4 regions of the Roseivivax sp. THAF30 genome follow, and region 2 is predicted to be linked to each of the others. Evidence: riboswitches for the same ligand, from Rfam matches in the RefSeq annotation. Region 2 holds a riboswitch; each other region holds the start of a gene.
The links. Region 2 has a riboswitch for cobalamin ahead of bluB (5,6-dimethylbenzimidazole synthase). Riboswitches for the same ligand answer to the same signal wherever they lie in the genome.

Region 1: it holds a riboswitch for cobalamin, as region 2 does, so the genes downstream of both, FIU91_RS08385 (DUF1636 domain-containing protein) here and bluB (5,6-dimethylbenzimidazole synthase) in region 2, are expected to answer to the same signal.
Region 3: it holds a riboswitch for cobalamin, as region 2 does, so the genes downstream of both, FIU91_RS06880 (hypothetical protein) here and bluB (5,6-dimethylbenzimidazole synthase) in region 2, are expected to answer to the same signal.
Region 4: it holds a riboswitch for cobalamin, as region 2 does, so the genes downstream of both, FIU91_RS06415 (copper chaperone PCu(A)C) here and bluB (5,6-dimethylbenzimidazole synthase) in region 2, are expected to answer to the same signal.

Annotation. Positions count from the first base shown of each region.
Region 1 covers NZ_CP045389.1:1,728,003-1,732,208, reverse strand. Annotated here, with positions in the region: gene FIU91_RS08395 (cobyric acid synthase) at 1-234, opposite strand, end outside; gene cobO (cob(I)yrinic acid a,c-diamide adenosyltransferase) at 553-1,161, opposite strand; cobalamin riboswitch at 1,250-1,464, shown strand; gene FIU91_RS08385 (DUF1636 domain-containing protein) at 1,597-1,929, shown strand; gene cobW (cobalamin biosynthesis protein CobW) at 1,931-2,983, shown strand; gene cobN (cobaltochelatase subunit CobN) at 2,989-4,206, shown strand, end outside.
Region 2 covers NZ_CP045389.1:3,518,405-3,522,610, reverse strand. Annotated here, with positions in the region: gene FIU91_RS17045 (1-acyl-sn-glycerol-3-phosphate acyltransferase) at 1-330, shown strand, start outside; gene FIU91_RS17040 (pyridoxamine 5'-phosphate oxidase family protein) at 317-919, shown strand; gene FIU91_RS17035 (lysozyme inhibitor LprI family protein) at 997-1,614, shown strand; gene bluB (5,6-dimethylbenzimidazole synthase) at 1,611-2,291, opposite strand; cobalamin riboswitch at 2,340-2,516, opposite strand; gene lpdA (dihydrolipoyl dehydrogenase) at 2,571-3,959, opposite strand; gene FIU91_RS17020 (MAPEG family protein) at 3,994-4,206, opposite strand, start outside.
Region 3 covers NZ_CP045389.1:1,414,664-1,418,869, forward strand. Annotated here, with positions in the region: gene FIU91_RS06870 (ABC transporter permease) at 92-1,156, shown strand; gene FIU91_RS06875 (ATP-binding cassette domain-containing protein) at 1,218-1,991, shown strand; cobalamin riboswitch at 2,088-2,300, shown strand; gene FIU91_RS06880 (hypothetical protein) at 2,423-2,725, shown strand; gene FIU91_RS06885 (ABC transporter ATP-binding protein) at 2,722-3,519, shown strand; gene FIU91_RS06890 (ABC transporter substrate-binding protein) at 3,525-4,206, shown strand, end outside.
Region 4 covers NZ_CP045389.1:1,308,306-1,312,511, forward strand. Annotated here, with positions in the region: gene FIU91_RS06400 (GAF domain-containing sensor histidine kinase) at 1-1,252, opposite strand, end outside; gene FIU91_RS06405 (hypothetical protein) at 1,411-1,611, opposite strand; gene FIU91_RS06410 (cold-shock protein) at 1,737-1,943, opposite strand; cobalamin riboswitch at 2,125-2,319, shown strand; gene FIU91_RS06415 (copper chaperone PCu(A)C) at 2,358-2,846, shown strand; gene FIU91_RS06420 (AI-2E family transporter) at 3,014-4,045, opposite strand.

The DNA of each region.
Region 1 (4,206 bases), 1.8 Mb from region 2:
GAGCACGGGGTTCATATCGGTATGGAGCGCAAGACCCGCCGCTCGGGCCTGCAATGCCTGCGCGCGGCCGATTTCCCCGCCATCCGCGGTCACGGCGGCATTATTGGACATGTTCTGCGGCTTGAACGGCGCAACCGACAGCCCGCGTTTCACCGCGGCGCGGCAAAGCCCGGCGACAAGAACCGATTTGCCCACGTTGGAGCCCGTGCCCTGGATCATCAGCGCCCGGCTCATATGCGCCTCCAGGCGCTCATGCCCATGCGCGCGCCCGGCCCCACGGGTGCAAAGTCGGTATTTGGGCCAACCCAAAAACAGAAGCGCCGCGCACCGGACCGCAACGCCGCGCCCGGCCCCACGTCAGACGGACAGAGCGCGGCGTCTTTGGCTTGGGCGGTCATCGGGACCGCTCCCTGTACCGCCAGCGAAGAGTGCCCGAATAAGCGTTAAGGCTTCGTGTCTTTGGGTTGGTAAAAATACCGCGGGGGGTCCGGGGGGCTGGCCCCCCGGCGCGATCCTCCTCAGCGCTTCGAGCGGACGGAGGCGCGGGCACACTCAAAACTCGACGCCTTTCTGCGCTTTCACGCCTTCGCGGAAGGGATGTTTCAGAAGCTCGAATTCTGTCACGAGGTCCGCCGCCTCGATGAGTTCGGGCTTGGCGTTACGCCCGGTGAGGCAGACATGCGTCATGTGGGGCTTTTCGGTCAGCAGGAAATCCACCACCTCGTCGATATCGAGGTAATCGTAGCGCAGCGCGATGTTGATCTCGTCGAGAAGCACGAACTCGATTTCGGGATCGAGGATCTGCTCTTTCGCGATACGCCAGCCATGCTGGGCGGCGGCGACGTCACGCTCGCGATCCTGCGTCTCCCATGTGAAGCCTTCGCCCGAAACGAAAAAGCGGCATTCCTCGGAGAAGCGCTCACGCAGGAAGGTGCGCTCCCCGGTTTCCCAATTGCCCTTGATGAACTGCACGACGGCACTCGGCATACCGTGGGCGATACAGCGCATGATCATGCCGAAGGCGGAGGAGCTTTTGCCCTTGCCTTTGCCGGTATGGACGATGACCAGACCCTTCTGCTCGGTCTTGGTCTTCATCATCTCGTCGCGGGCGGCCTTGATCCGCTTCATCTTCTCATTGTGGCGGGCAGTGATCTCGTCCATGTCCGGCTCCTGTCGCGAATGGCGCATGACTGGCACCCTGCCCTCGTGCAGTCAATCGCATCGCTTGACAGGCCGGGCGTGCAGCGCAACAAGGATGGGCGCACAAGGTGCCTTGGGGTCGACCCCGAGGTGAAAAGGGAATGCGGGCGCCCCGAGGGGTCATGCCGCAGCCGCCCCCGCGACCGTGACCCGGAGAGGTCGCCCGAACGCCACTGGCCCTCAGGGACCGGGAAGGCAGGGCGCCCGCGAGGCAAGGCCTCGGATCCGGCAGCCGGGAGACCTGCCTTGGGCGAGAGACCACGCAACCGGACGGGGTGTTCCGGTGGCTTCGGGCGCGATACCGACGCCCCTGCCACCCCTGCCCTCGTCCTCCGACCCCGAGGGACCCGCTTGTCCGACCCCGCCTCTCCCCAACCAGCCGAGCTTCTCGTCTGCATGACCTGCCGCCGCGGGCTCGACGTCGCCGAGGACGGCACACGTCCCGGCGCCGCGCTTTTCGCCGCGCTTGACGGAACGATGCCTGACGGCGTCACGCTTCGCGCGGTAGACTGCCTGCAGAACTGCGATGGCGGCTGCACTGTTGCCCTGCGCGGGCGCGGGCGCTGGACCTACATTTACGGAAATCTGCACGAAGCGTCGCATCCGGACCTTCTGCGCGAGGGCGCCGCGAAGTATCACGCGACGCAAGACGGGCTTATTCCCTGGCGGGAACGGCCCGATCATTTCAAAAAGAACTGCGTGGCCCGCGTGCCACCGATGGAGGACTGACATGGCCGATCTCGAGAAACTTCCCGTCACCATCGTCACCGGCTTCCTGGGATCGGGCAAGACGACGCTGATCTCCGAGCTGATGAAGAACCCCGGCGGCAAGCGCCTCGCGGTCGTGGTCAACGAGTTCGGCGATGTGGGCGTCGACGGCGAGATCCTGAAGGGCTGCGCCATTCCCGATTGCCCCGCCGAGAACGTGGTCGAGCTGGCGAACGGCTGCATCTGCTGTACCGTGGCGGATGATTTCATCCCGACCATCGAGGCGCTTCTGGCGCTCGACCCGCGGCCCGAGCATATCCTGATCGAGACCTCCGGCCTGGCCTTGCCGAAGCCGCTTCTGAAGGCCTTCGACTGGCCCGATATCCGGTCCAAGATCACCGTGGACGGCGTTGTCGCGCTCGCCGATGCCGAGGCGGTCGCGGCGGGCCGCTTTGCGCCGGATGTCGAGGCCGTGGACGCGCAGCGCCGTGCCGATGAGAGCATCGACCACGAAACGCCGCTCTCGGAAGTCTTCGAGGACCAGATCTCCTGCGCCGATATCGTGCTGCTGACCAAGCCGGACCTTGCCGGCAAGGATGGCGTCGAGAAGGCTCGCGCGGTGATCGCCGCCGAAGCGCCGCGCCCGCTGCCGGTGGTCGAGGTCGCTGAAGGCCACGTCGATCCGCGCATCATCCTCGGGATCGGCGCCGCCGCGGAAGACGATATCGACGCCCGCCCGTCGCATCACGACGGGGTGCCCGAGCACGATCACGAGGATTTCGAGAGCGTCGTCATCGACATCCCCGAGCTTGCCTCGCCCGCCGATCTTGCCGCGCGGATCGAGCGGCTCGCCCGCGAACAGAACATCCTGCGCGTGAAGGGCTATGCCAGCGTCGCCGGCAAGCCGATGCGGCTTCTCGTGCAGGCCGTGGGCGCGCGCGTGCGCCACCAGTTCGACCGGCCCTGGGGCCCGGACGAGGCGCGCGCGGGACGGCTCGTGGTCATCGCAGAGCATGACGATATCGACGCCGCCGCCATCACCCGCGTGCTGACCGCCGCCGAGGAGACCGCGTAAGCGCCATGCATGTCGTCTTCCGCGAAAGCCACGGGCTCGAAGAGACCGACACGCCGACGGACCTGGCCCAAAGCCCGGCCGATCTGGTGGTGCTGTCCTTCTCGGATTCGGATCTCGGGGCCTTCGCGGCGGGATGGCAGCGGGGCGGCGGACGCGAGGGACGGATTCCGTCTCTGCGCCTGGCCAATATCGCGGCACTCCGGCATCCGCTCTCGGTCGATACCTATATCGAACAGACGCTGGAGGGCGCGAAAGGCATCCTGATCCGTCTCATCGGCGGGCAATCCTACTGGCCATACGGTTTGCAACAGATCGAGGCGCTGGCGCGCGAGAAAGGCATCGCGCTCGCGGTTCTGCCCGCGGACGGGCGGCCCGATGCGCGGCTCGACGCGGTCTCGACCATACCGGTCTCCACGCTGCGACGGCTGTCGCATTTCTGCGATACCGGCGGGGCGGTCGCGGCGCAGGCGGCCTTGCAACAACTCGCACTTGCAGCGGGCCTTTATGCGGGGCCGGTAAAGGGGTCGAAGGCCTTGCCGAGCGTCGGCGGATGGACTCCCGAAGACGGCGTCGCCTGCCCGGTTCTCGCCCCTTGGCCGGAAGCGGCAAGCGCCCCGGATGCACCGCTCGCGCTGGTGGTCTTCTACCGGTCCTTCCTGGTCTCCGCCGATCTGGCACCGATCGAGGCAATGTTCGCCGGGCTGCGCGCGCGCGGCTTCCGCGTCATGGGGCTTTTCGCGCCATCGCTGAAGGCGCCCGGCGCGGCAGAATGGATGGCACGGCAAGTGAGACATCTTGCGCCTGCCGCCATCGTCAACGCGACGGCCTTTTCGGGCAAGGGCGATGGCGGGGCCTCTCCGCTCGATGCGGCCGGTGTTCCGGTCTTCCAGGTCGCGCTCGCCACCTCGGACCGCGCAGCCTGGGAAGAAGCCGAGCGCGGTCTTTCGCCGGCCGATCTGGCGATGCATGTCGTTCTGCCGGAGGTGGATGGCCGGCTGTTCGGCGGCGTTGTCTCGTTCAAGGAGCCCGAGCCGCGCGACCCGGATCTGCAATTCACGCGGCTGCGCCACCAGGCGCATGACGGACGTGTCGATGCGGTCTGCGCGCGCGTGGCGGCCTGGTATCGGCTGTCCGCGACGCCGCCAGCCGATCGCCGCGTGGCGCTCGTCCTGTCGACCTATCCGGGGCGGGACTGGAACTTGGCCCATGCGGTGGGTCTTGAC
Region 2 (4,206 bases):
GACGTCGACAAAGGGCGCGCGGAGCCAGGGCAGCTCATCATCTATTCGCAGGGCACGCGGGTCGCGCCGGGTGTGAAAGCGCCGTACAAGATCGGCACCTCGGTCCTTTTCGACCAGCTCGGGCAAGATTGCGTGCCGGTCGCGACGAATGCCGGCGTGACCTGGCAGCGCAAGGGTATCTACCGCAGACCCGGCAAGGCCGTCGTCGAGTTTCTGCCGCGCATCCCGGCAGGCACCAGCCGGGAGGGCTTTCTCAAGCGCCTCGAAACCGAGGTCGAGGCGGCATCGGACACACTTCTCGAAGAGGCCGGGTTTCATGCAAAAATTTGAAAGCGAGGCGGCGCTTGACGCGCTCTACGACGCACCGGTGCCCGCATCGCTGACGAAGGTCGCCACCCGGATCGGTCCGAGACATCGCGAATGGATCGAGGCGTCGCGCTTCTGCATCCTGTCGACGGTCGGTCCGGAGGGCGTTGACGGCAGCCCACGCGGTGACGATGGCCCCGTCGTGATGGTGGCGGATGAGCGCACGATCCTGATGCCCGATTGGCAGGGCAACAATCGCCTCGATTCCTTGCGGAATATCGTGCGCGATCCGCGCGTCGCGCTGATGTTCATGATTCCCGGTCACAAGAGCGTCGTGCGCGTCAACGGCACGGCGTTCGTGACCGACGACACCGATGCGTGCGCCCGGTTCGAGCAGCGCGGCCGTTACCCGAAAAGCGTCATCGTCATCGAGGTCATGGAGCTTTACGCGCAATGTGCGAAAGCCATCATGCGCTCGGGGCTCTGGGACCGCGACGATGCGGAGGGCGTGCCCACGACTGGCCAGCTTATCGAGGAAGGCTCGGCCGGATCGCATGGCGGACCGGACTATGATGCGGGCTACGCCGAGCGCGCCAAGGATCGTATGTGGTGATGCGCCGCCTCGAATGATGATTAGTGACGACCTGTCCGGGCGGTATCATCCCGTTATCGGTCAAAAGGAGGTCCGCCATGCGACTCGTTCATTCCCTCATCGCAATCCTCGGGATTTCCGCGCCTGCGCTGGCACAGGACGGTCCGTCCTTCGAGTGTGCCAACGCGGGGAGCGAGGCGGAAACACTCATCTGCTCGGATGCCGATCTTGCGCGGCTCGACCGCAGGCTCGCGGATCGTTTCGGCGCGGCTCTTTCTGTCGTGCAGGGCCTCGATGCCGGAGCGGCGTATGCGGAGGCGGAGCTGCGGGCAACGCAGCGCGGCTGGATTTCGGGTCGTGACGACTGCTGGAAAGCCGAAGACCTGCGCGCCTGCGTCAGCGATGCGTATCTGCGCCGTGAGGGCGAACTGGTCGCGACCTGGCGACTCGAGGAACCAGCGGAGACCGTGTTCTGGACCTGTGGCGGCACTCCTGCGAACGAGGTCGTGACGCTGTTCTTCGACACCGAACTTCCGAGCGTGAGGTTCGAGCGCCGCGACACGATCGACGCCGGAACGCTCAGCCGCACCGCCTCCGGCGCGCGATATGACGGCTCTTTCGGGCGGTTCATCTGGATCAAGGGCGACGAGGCCACATATCGCGAGCCCGACCCCGACGGGACCGAATACACTTGCACGGTAGCCGCGCGCCGCTAACCCTGCCAGCACTCCTCCATGATCGCGGCGTCGAGGCTTTCGGCCCGTGCCCATCCTCGCGCTTCAAGTTCTGGCCCGTCGAACATGTCCGACACGTGGCCGAGACACAGATAGGCGACGATCTCCACATTCTCGGGCAGGGCGAACAGGGCCGAGAGCTCTGCCTTGTCGTAGATACTGACCCAGCCCATGCCGACACCTTCTGCCCGGGCGGCAAGCCAGAGGTTCTGCACCGCGCAGACGGTCGAATAGAGATCCATCTCGGGGTTCTGGGTCTTGCCCAGCACGACCTGACCTCCGCGGCGCCGGTCGCAGGTGACGACGATATTCAGCGGCGCTTTTTCAATTCCTTCGAGCTTGAGCCGCGCATAGTCCGATTGCCGCGCCTCGGGAAACATCGCGCAAGCTGCGTCGTTGGCGCGGTCGAAGATCGCTTTGACGTCGACCTTGCGCGCGGGGTCGCGAACGAGAATGAAATTCCACGGCTGCGACAGTCCGACCGACGGGGCGCGATGCGCCGCCTCGAGGATGCGGCGCAGGAGGGACGGCTCGATCGGGTCCGGCAGGAATTCGTTCCGGACATCACGCCGGTGGGCGATGACATCGTGGAGAGCCTGACGCTCGGTGTCGGTGAAAACGCGCGCTGGCTTCGGCGCGCAAGTGGACGATGGCGGCACGGCTGGCCTCCCTTGCAAAACGCTGCGCCGCCTCGCCGTCCTTACGCGGGGCGCGGGTTTTGTGCAGGCCGGTCTTCTGGCTTCGGATCGTCCGGGTCGCGGCGCCTTCCCGGATCGCTCCAGTGGCATTGCCGTCCCGTCCCCGTCACAGCGGCGGGCCCGCGCCGGAGCTGCCCCGGCTTCCCGATTCTCCCCATGCGGGGCACCTGCACAAGCCAGATGTGACAAAGCCCGCCCCTGTCGGCAAGGGCGGGCTTCGGTTCCGGGCTGACGAGCCGATCACATGTGGATCGGGCCGTCTCCGCAGGCCAGGGCAGCCTCGCGCACCGCTTCGGAATAGGTCGGGTGGGCGTGGCAGGTCAGGGCCAAATCCTCCGCCGCCGCTCCAAACTCCATCGCTACGCAGATCTCGTGGATGAGATCGCCCGCCATCGGGCCGATGATATGTGCCCCAAGGATGCGGTCGGTGTCCTTGTCGGCGAGGATCTTCACGAAGCCGTCCGCGGCGAAATTGGCCTTCGCCCGGCCGTTACCCATGAAGGAAAACTTGCCAACCTTGTAGGAGTGCCCCGCATCCTTCAGCTCTTCTTCGGTCTTGCCGACAGCGGCGACCTCTGGATGGGTATAGATGACGCTCGGGATCACGTCGTAGTTCACGTGGCCCGCCTTGCCGGCAATCGCCTCGGCGGCGGCCATGCCCTCATCCTCGGCCTTGTGAGCGAGCATTGGGCCTTCGGTCGCATCGCCGATTGCGTAAATGCCGTCGACGTTGGTCTTCCAATGCCCGTCGGTCTTCACGAATCCGCGCTCGGTGATCTCGACCCCGAGTTCCTTTAGGCCGAGACCCTCGGTCACCGGCTTGCGGCCCGTGGAGACGAGAACGACATCGGCGTCCAGCACCTCTTCGCTGTCGTCCTTCTTGAGCGTGTAGGAGACCTTCGCCTTGGTCTTCATCGTCTCGACGCCCGAGACGGCCGCACCCAGCACGAAGGTCAGCCCCTGTTTCTGCAGGATCTTCTGGAAGTTCTTGGAAACCTCGCCGTCCATCGTCGGGGTGATCTTGTCGAGATATTCGACCACCGTAACCTCGGTGCCGAGGCGCGCATAAACCGAGCCCATCTCGAGACCGATCACGCCCGCGCCGATCACCACCATCTTCTTGGGAATCTTCGGCAGCGACAATGCGCCGGTAGACGAGACGACGATCTTCTCGTCGATCTCGACACCCTTCAGCGTGGCGACGTCCGAGCCGGTGGCGATGATGATATTCTTCGCCTCGTGCACCTCGTCGCCGACCTTGACCTTGCCCTTCTCGGGGATAGAGCCCCAGCCCTTGAGCCAGTCGATCTTGTTCTTCTTGAACAGGAACTCGATGCCCTTGGTGTTGGTCTCGATCGTCTCGCCCTTGTAGGTCTGCATCTGGTCCCAGTCGACCGAGGGGGATTTGCCCTTGAGGCCCATCTTGGCGAAGTTGTGCTCGGCCTCGTGCAGCTGGTGCGTGGCGTGCAGGAGCGCCTTGGAGGGGATGCAGCCCACGTTGAGGCAGGTGCCGCCCAGCGTCTCGCGCCCTTCGACGCAGGCCGTCTTGAGACCGAGCTGCGAGGCGCGGATCGCGGCCACGTAGCCGCCGGGGCCGGAGCCGATCACGATGACATCGTAGGAAGCCATTTCCCTTGTCCTTTCTTTTCTGTCGGAGCGCCGATCAGGAGATCAGCGCGTAAATCAGCATGAGAACCGTGGCGAGCCAGCCCGCCGCCCATATGAGGGAGCGGCCCGGACGCCAACCGAAGTAATAGGCCGGCACGTAGAGGATGCGCGCCAGCAGGTAGATCACGGCGAAGGCCGCGGTGAAGACATCGCCCTTGTCGGCATAGGTGACGACGACGACCGCGATGGTGAAGAGGATGAGCCCCTC
Region 3 (4,206 bases), 1.7 Mb from region 2:
ATGAGACCATGACGGGGGCGCGTGTCGCCCGGGCCCCCGCACACGCAACGGCGTATCCTGCCCGATGCGCCCTCCGAGGGAGGAAGAGCACATGGCCGGATCGGAATATGAAAGCTCGCTGAAGGACGCCTCGCAGGACGTCGCCAAGTTCGACGACGACGGCAAGGGCGTTGTCGGCAAGATCCAGCACGCGCTGCATGTCACGCCGGCGCTTGTCCCGCTGATCGTGCTCGTCACCGCAATCGTGATTTTCGGCCTCGTCCTCGGTGAGCGGTTCTTTTCGCCGAGCACCCTGACGCTGATCCTGCAGCAGGTGCAGATCGTCGGTGTTCTGGCCGCGGCGCAATCGCTGATCATCCTGACCGCGGGCATCGATCTCTCGGTCGGCGCGATAGCGGTCCTGAGCTCGGTCATCATGGGCCAGTTCACGTTCCGATACGGGATACCGCCCGCGATCTCCATCGCGCTCGGGCTTGCCATCGGCACGGGCATCGGCGCGATCTCGGGCTGGCTCGTCAGCCGCGTGAAGCTGCCGCCGTTCATCGTCACGCTCGGCATGTGGCAGATCGTGCTGGCGGCGAACTATCTGTATTCGCAGAACGAGACGATCCGGAGCCAGGATTTGCGCGAAGAGGCTCCGATCCTGCAGCTCATGGGCACGACAATCGAGTGGGGCGGAGCGCGGTTCACGCTCGGCGTTGTTACGATGATCCTTCTCGTTGTGATCCTGGCCTATTGTCTGCGCTCGACAGCATGGGGCCGCCACGTCTACGCGGTCGGCGACGATCCCGACGCGGCCTCGCTCGCGGGCGTCGACCGGCACAAGACCTTGATGAGCGTCTATATGCTCGCGGGGTTCATCTGCGGGATCGCGGGCTGGGTGATGATCGGCCGTTTCGGCTCGGTCTCGCCCTCGGCATCGACGGGCACGATCGGCAACATCCAATCCATCACCGCGGTGGTGATCGGGGGGATATCGCTCTTTGGCGGGCGCGGCTCGATCTACGGGGCCTTCTTCGGCGCGCTGATCGTGGGCGTCTTCGAGCTTGGCCTGCGGATGGCCGGAGCCAACGCGCAATGGACTTACCTTCTCATCGGGGCACTCATCATCGGCGCGGTCGCTGTCGACCAGTGGATCCGGAAGGTGACGACATGAGCAAGCGCCCAACCACGCTCTTGCACGCATCAATGCTGCCCTCGGCCCGAAAGGTGACGACATGACCGAACCCATGCTCAAGGCACGCAACCTCGTGAAGCGCTTCGGCAAGGTCGTTGCCATCGATCATTGCGACTTCGACCTTTACCCTGGCGAAATCCTTGCGGTGATCGGCGACAACGGGGCCGGAAAGTCGACTCTGGTGAAGGCCGTCTCGGGTGCCGTGGTGCCCGATTCCGGCGAGATCTGGCTCGATGGCAAGAAGGTGCTCTTCCATTCGCCCATCGAAGCGCGCGCGCACGGGATCGAAACCGTCTACCAGACCCTTGCCATGTCGCCTGCGCTGTCGATCGCGGACAACATGTTCATGGGCCGGGAGATCCGCAGGCCCGGCTTTCGCGGCAAATGGCTGCGCCAGCTCGACAAGCCGAAGATGGAGCAGATCGCCCGCGAGAAGCTGAACGATCTTGGCCTGATGACGATCCAGAACATCAACCAGGCGGTCGAGACGCTGTCCGGCGGTCAGCGGCAGGGCGTGGCCGTGGCCCGCGCCGCCGCCTTCGGCTCGAAGGTCATCATCCTCGACGAGCCCACCGCGGCGCTTGGCGTGAAGGAAAGCCGCAAGGTGCTCGAGCTGATCCTCGACGTGCGAAGCCGGGGCATTCCGATCATCCTGATCTCGCACAACATGCCGCATGTCTTCGAACTGGCGGACCGGATTCACGTCCATCGTCTTGGCAAGCGGCTCTGCGTGATCGATCCCAAGGAACATTCGATGTCCGACGCTGTGGCCTACATGACCGGCGCGAAGGTGCCGGAGGGCGTGGCGGCCTGACAGCCGGGCAGGGCGCAGAGCCGACCGCTTCCTTGACTTGAGGCTGCGCTTGGTCCCGGGTGATCCCGCCGCGTCTTGACCCGAACGAGGGAGTGTGAGCACGTGGCCGTCGATGGTTCTCGATGGCCTTCGGGCCAAGGGATGAGAAAGGGAACACGGTGCGGCACCACTCGCCAAATCCGTGACTGCCCCCGCAACTGTGAGCGGAGAGCGCGTTCGATGTCGCCACTGGGCCACCACGGGCCCGGGAAGGTTCGAACAAGCAATGACCCGCGAGTCAGGAGACCTGCCATCTCCGGAGCGCATCAGCGTTTCGCAGCCACCTTCAACCCGGGCGGGGCGTCTCGGGACGGAGTGCCAGAGATGGACCTGACAGGGACGATTACATCGCCGGTATCCCGATTGCCCTGCCGCTTTGCGCGGAGGGCGCGATGTTTCTCGAATACACGATTTCACAACTCGACATAGGACCCATGCCGCCTGACCGAGCGGACGAGATGGGACATCTCGGTTTCCTGCAATGGCTGGGCGCCTTGCCGGGCGAGCGCAGCTTCGCACAAGAGGCCGAGCGGGCGTTGGTGCTGTCCCTGCCGGCGGCCGGATATTCGCCTGCGCTTGCAGTGTTTTGCGATCTCGTCTCGCGCGCTGTGGCCGCGTCACCGGCACCGCTGACATTGCGGCTGCCGCAGGCGACGCGGCGCGGCGGAGCGCGTGCCCGACGGGTGACGCCTTGACTGCTCAAGCGGCCGCGGGCCTCGAACTCGAAGGCGTGTCCTGGACGCTGAAGAAAGGCACGAGTCCGATCCTGATGGAGACGACCTTGGCGCTGAAGCCGGGGCGCGTCCTGGGCATCGTCGGCCCGAACGGCGCCGGTAAAACGACGCTCCTGCGCCTGCTCTATCGCTATTATCGACCGACGAGCGGACATGTCTGGCTCGATGGCGAGGACATCTGGCGCATGTCCGCGCGGAACGTGGCGCGGAAGGTCGCGGCAGTGCTTCAGGAACAGCCGACGGACTTCGCGCTCACGGTGCGCGAAATCGTGGCTCTGGGACGCACGCCGCACCGCTCCGGCTTCGGCGGTTTTGGCGGTGCGCGCGATGCAGAGATCGTCGAGGGCGCGCTCGACCGCCTCGCGCTGCGCGGGTTTGCCGACCGTCATCTCGGCACCTTGTCGGGCGGAGAGCGTCAGCGGGTCATGGTGGCTCGCGCGCTGGCACAGGAGCCGGGCCTTCTGATCCTCGACGAGCCGACGAATCATCTCGATATCCGCCACCAGCTCGAAGTGCTTCGGCTGATCCGCGACCTGCCGCTCACCATCGTCACGTCGCTGCACGATCTCAACATGGCCGCGGGCGTCTGCGATGACGTGCTGCTCCTCAAATCGGGCCGCACCCTCGGGTTCGGCCCGCCCCACACAGTGCTCTGCGAAGCATCTGTCTCTCGCGCATTCGACGTCGACGCGCGCCGCGATCATTTGAGCCTGAGCGCAACGGACCACCTCACCTTTCACCTGCAAGAAGAATGACCGATATGATAAAGTCCCTCACTTTCGGGGCCGGCGCCCTGATGCTCGGCGCTGGCATGGCGAGTGCTGAAACCACCGTGAAAAGTTGCGACCGCACGGTCACCTTCGACGCGCCGCCTCAGCGGGCGGTCGCGAACGACGTGAACCTGACCGAAATGATGCTCGTGCTCGGTCTGGCTGATCGCATGGTCGGCTATACCGGCATTTCCGGCTGGAAGACGCTCGACGAGGACATGCGCGCGGGCGTCGAGGAACTGCCGGAACTCTCCGCGAAATACCCCTCCAAAGAGGTGCTGGTTGGCGCCGACGCGGATTTCTTTTTCGCGGGTTGGAATTACGGCATGAAGGTCGGCGGCGAAGTGACGCCCGACACGCTCGAGCCTTTCGGGATCAAGGTCTACGAATTATCCGAATCCTGCGCGCATATCATGAAGACGGAAAAGGCGAGCATCGAGGACATGTATGATGACCTCGTGAACCTCGGTCGGATCTTCCAGGTCGAAGAGCGGGCGACGGAGCTGGTCGAAGGGTATCGGGCGGAACTGGCCCAGTTCAGCGAAGGGCTTGGGGAGGGGGAGCCGCCGCGCGTCTTCGTCTACGACAGCGGCGAGGACACACCCTTTACCGCGGGCCGCTACGGGATGCCGACCGCGCTCATCGAAGCGGCAGGCGGCCGCAATATCATGG
Region 4 (4,206 bases), 1.6 Mb from region 2:
CACAGCGCCAGCCAGGGAGCACGAGTTCGACCCATGAGCTAGTCTCGTTGCGGCCGCGTTGCAGTCGACCACCGTGGAGCTCGGTGATCTTTCGCGCCAAGGGCAGGCCCAGGCCGAGGCCACTGGTCGTGCGTGTCTTCAGGTCCTGGTAGATCGCGAAAGGCCGGTCCGATCGGTTGACCTGTTCCTCCGACGGCCCGTCGCCTTCATCGGAACAGACAATGCGAAGCGTCCGATTCTCACCTTTCGTCGAAAATAGCTCTATATCGCCCTTTCCGTGCGTCACGGCGTTCGTCACGAGTGACGAGAGGGCGACAAGCAGCTGCTCTCCGTCCCCCTTGATCGTCCGGATCTCGTCTGAACATTGCGCGCGGACATTGCGATGCGACGCCGTGACCATCGGGCTGATCGGAGACACGACGGCATCGAGAAGATCCCGGCACTGAATGGTCTCTTCCGTGAGCATGAGTTCACCACTCTGAAGATCGGTGAAACGCATGACATGCTCGATCAGCCTCTGCAGATGCTCGCCGGAGGCTATGACGGCGGAGATTGCCCGGTCGGACAAGTCCGCGCGCTTCTTTGGATCGATCCCGAGCTCGTCCTTGACGCCCGCACGCAGGAGCCGGGCATTTCCGAGCAGCACGGTCAGCGGCGTGCGGAACTCGTGGCCGATCAAGTTCAAGAATTCCTGCTGCGCGTCGCCGGCGATTTGCTTGCGGTTCGCGGTTTGACCGCCCGAGCGCTGCTGGTGCTGCGCCTCGAGATACTGGACGACCTCGGCTGCGAGGTTCTGGAGCGCGCTGATCTTCTCGTCCGACGGCGCTTCGTGGGGCGCGACGTCCAAGGCGCAGACGCTGCCAACACGAAACCCCGATCGCAGCACGATCGGCGCTCCGACATAGAACCTGACATTCGGCGCCTGCAGGACGGCTGGGTGGGTGCTGAACTCGGCATGTTCGAGCGTATCGGGCAGGATCAGCGGCCGGTCCGACATGATCGCCCGCGAGCAGATCGAGTAGTCGCGCGGAGTCATTTCCAAGTCGATCCCGGTCTGGCCGAGAAACCATTGGTGGTCGGCGTCGACGACTGAGATCAAAGCGGCTGGCGTGCCGAACATTTCGGCGGCACGCTCGGCTATGTCTTGCAAAAGGGGATCGCCTCGCCGCTCGGAATCGACCACTTCACGCACTTCGCGGAGACGTGCGTGCTCGTTCGATGCAAATGGGAAAGAGATGGCTGAGCGCGTCATCGGAAACTCCTCAAACGTGTGTGCTCAGCGGCAAAAACGCGAGAATGCCTTCGCGAGTTCCTGGACATCCATCGAGTAAAGAGCAGACGTGCCGCATCTGGTCAGACGTTTCGAAGGCCGCGTTTCCTATCCCCGCGATGCGGGCTCCGGCTGCGCGATCAGTCCTTGCCCTTGGCGGCAGTGCGCTTGGCCGGCTTCTTCAGATCGGCGTCACGCTGCAACCTTGCAGCGCGCAAGCGCTCGGTCTTCGCGGTGCGAGCGCTGGTTTCGCGGTCAATGATCTCGGTCGCGATGGCGGTGGTCTGTTCTGCGCGCGTCTCGGATTTCGAGGGCCCCGGAACGGATTTCTTCGAACTCATGCGAGTGCCTTCACGGATCGAGTGTGCCGCCACAGGCGGTTCGAGAGCCGGTGCGCGACGGGACCGCGCTCCGGCAAGATTAGTGCACCGCGACACGCATCAAAGCGCGTGCCGCGTGCGTTCGATCACGCGAGTTCGAGATTCGTCGCGGATTCGCGACCGTCGCGGCCGCTTTCGATCTCGAAGGTCACCTTCTGGTTGTCCTTGAGCTCGGACAGGCCCGAACGCTCGACCGCAGAGATGTGGACGAACACGTCCTTGCCGCCGGATTCCGGCTCGATGAAGCCGAAGCCTTTGGTGGAATTGAACCATTTTACGGTGCCAGTGGCCATACCGTTGTCTCCTTGTGTGTGCTGTCCGCTGGATGCGACAGCTTTGGCCGTGCCAGTTTCGATCTTCAACTGAGGCCGGCAAAGCGGAGACAGAGGGTCGAGCAAAATACGCAAGCCTGCGAGATATGACGACCCGCGCGGAGAATTACAATGACATCCGCGATTTATCTTCGCCTGCGCCGATTGCGTTCGAGGCGCGGCCTGCTACGGTGAGTTTGTCCGAGAAGATTAGGGAAGTCGGTGAGACGCCGACGCTGCCCCCGCAACTGTAAGCGGCATGTCGATCTCCGTAATGCCACTGACCGACAGGTTGGGAAGGTGGGGGTCGGATCGTCCACCGCGAGCCAGGAAACCTGTCAGCGGACATGACTTGAGCCAACCACCGGGGCGGAGGGCCCCGAACAGGAGATCACTATGTTCCACCGTGCAATTACCGCGGCCGCGATATCGGCCGCATTCATCATGCCTGCCGCCGCGCACCATGATGGCGATATCTTCGAAGCGAACGGTATCGTGGTCAGCCATGCCCATACCGTCGAAGTGAGCGCCTCCGCCCATTCGATGGATGTCTTCATGACCATCGAGAACACCACCGACACCGCTGTCACGCTGACCGGCGCGTCGGTCGATTTCGCAGATAGCGGCATCTTCCAGGCACCTTCCGTGAGCGACAGCGGCACCATGTCCGTCCGCGAGGTCAGCGCGCTCGAGATCGCGCCGGGCCAGGTGCTGACCATGCAGCCGAGCGGCGTTCACGTCGTCTTCCATAACGTGCAGGAAGCCTTCGAAGGCGGAGACCACTTCCACGCGCACCTGACATTCGACGGTCTTGGCGAGATGGAAATCGAGGTCGAGGTGGAGCATGGCGATCACGACCATGACCACGACGAAGAAACGAGCTGATCGAATTCCGGTCAGCGGACCTTTCTGAAATGAATACGGCCCGGCGATGTCTCGCCGGGCCTGTTTTCTTCGGGCACATGTTGCCGCAGTGCCGAACGGTGGATGGGAACAGGGCTTACGGGGCCGGCCGGAACACCCGAAGACTGGCGAAACGTCCCACCTGCTCGTCAGACCCGCCCACTGGCTGACAGAAGGATCGCCACGGGGCGTGTCAGCTTGATCTCTGCCAGAACCATCACGAGGCTCGCTGTCATCGGAACGGCGAGAAGGGCGCCTGCCAGGCCCCAGAGCGTGCTCCAGAAGGCAAGCGCCAAGAGAACGACGAAGGGACTGAGATTGAACGCGCGTCCCATCATGCGCGGCTCAAGATACGCGCCGATGAACATCTGCGCGGTGGTCAGGGAAATCAGGACGACGCCGGACATCCACAGAGAGCCGAATTGCGCGAGGCTCAGGAGGACCGGAAACACCACGCCGACGATCGATCCGAAATACGGGATGTAATTCAGGAAAGCGATCAGCACCGCCCAGAAGAGCGCGAACTCGATGCCGAGCACCAGCATGATCGCGTAGGAAATCCCGCCGAGAAGGACGTTCAGAACCGTCTTCACGAAGAGGTATTCCCCGACGCGTTCGTTGATCCGGCTCAGAAGCGACAGGGCACGCTCCCCGGTCGTCTCGCCGCCCATCGCGATGACGACCTTCTTCGCCATCGTGCCGCGCTCGGCCATGATGAAGCTCGCGTAGAGAACGACCAGGAACAGGGCGACCCCGAAATCCTGCAACGACAGAAGGGCCGGTGTCACCCAGCTTCCCATATCGATGCGGTCCAGCGTGGCGCTTCTGAGATTTTCCCAGGTCGGCTCGTTCTCGATTCGCAGAAGCCCGGCGAACTGGGTCGCGATCGCGTCGAGATTCGTTTCGTAGCGGGGTAGGGCGGCTGCCACTTGCGCGAGGTTATTGATCACCAGCACGAAGAGAAGGATCACCGCGCAGGTGAAAAGGAGCAGGATGATCGCCCTCAGCGCCCAGTTGGGAAAACGCCCAAGGACCGGCAACTGCCCCATGCTCGCCGCGGCGGTCAACAGAACGTACACCGCGATGATCGCGGAAAGCACCGGCAGGAGAACCGGCTTGCCGATCCAGAGAACCCAGCCGATCATCAATGTCAGTGCCAGACCATAGGTCAGAGTTCTCATGTCGACGTCCGGGTTACGCATGCAATGGCGGCCTTTTCCCGGATGACATGCGGTCGTGTCAATTGGATGGGGCGCCGGGTCGAGGCGAATGTCGCCCCGGCGCTGTCGGTGCGGAAATTGTGGCCAGCCGGTGCGATTCAGAACCGGCGCAGGGCGGCCGT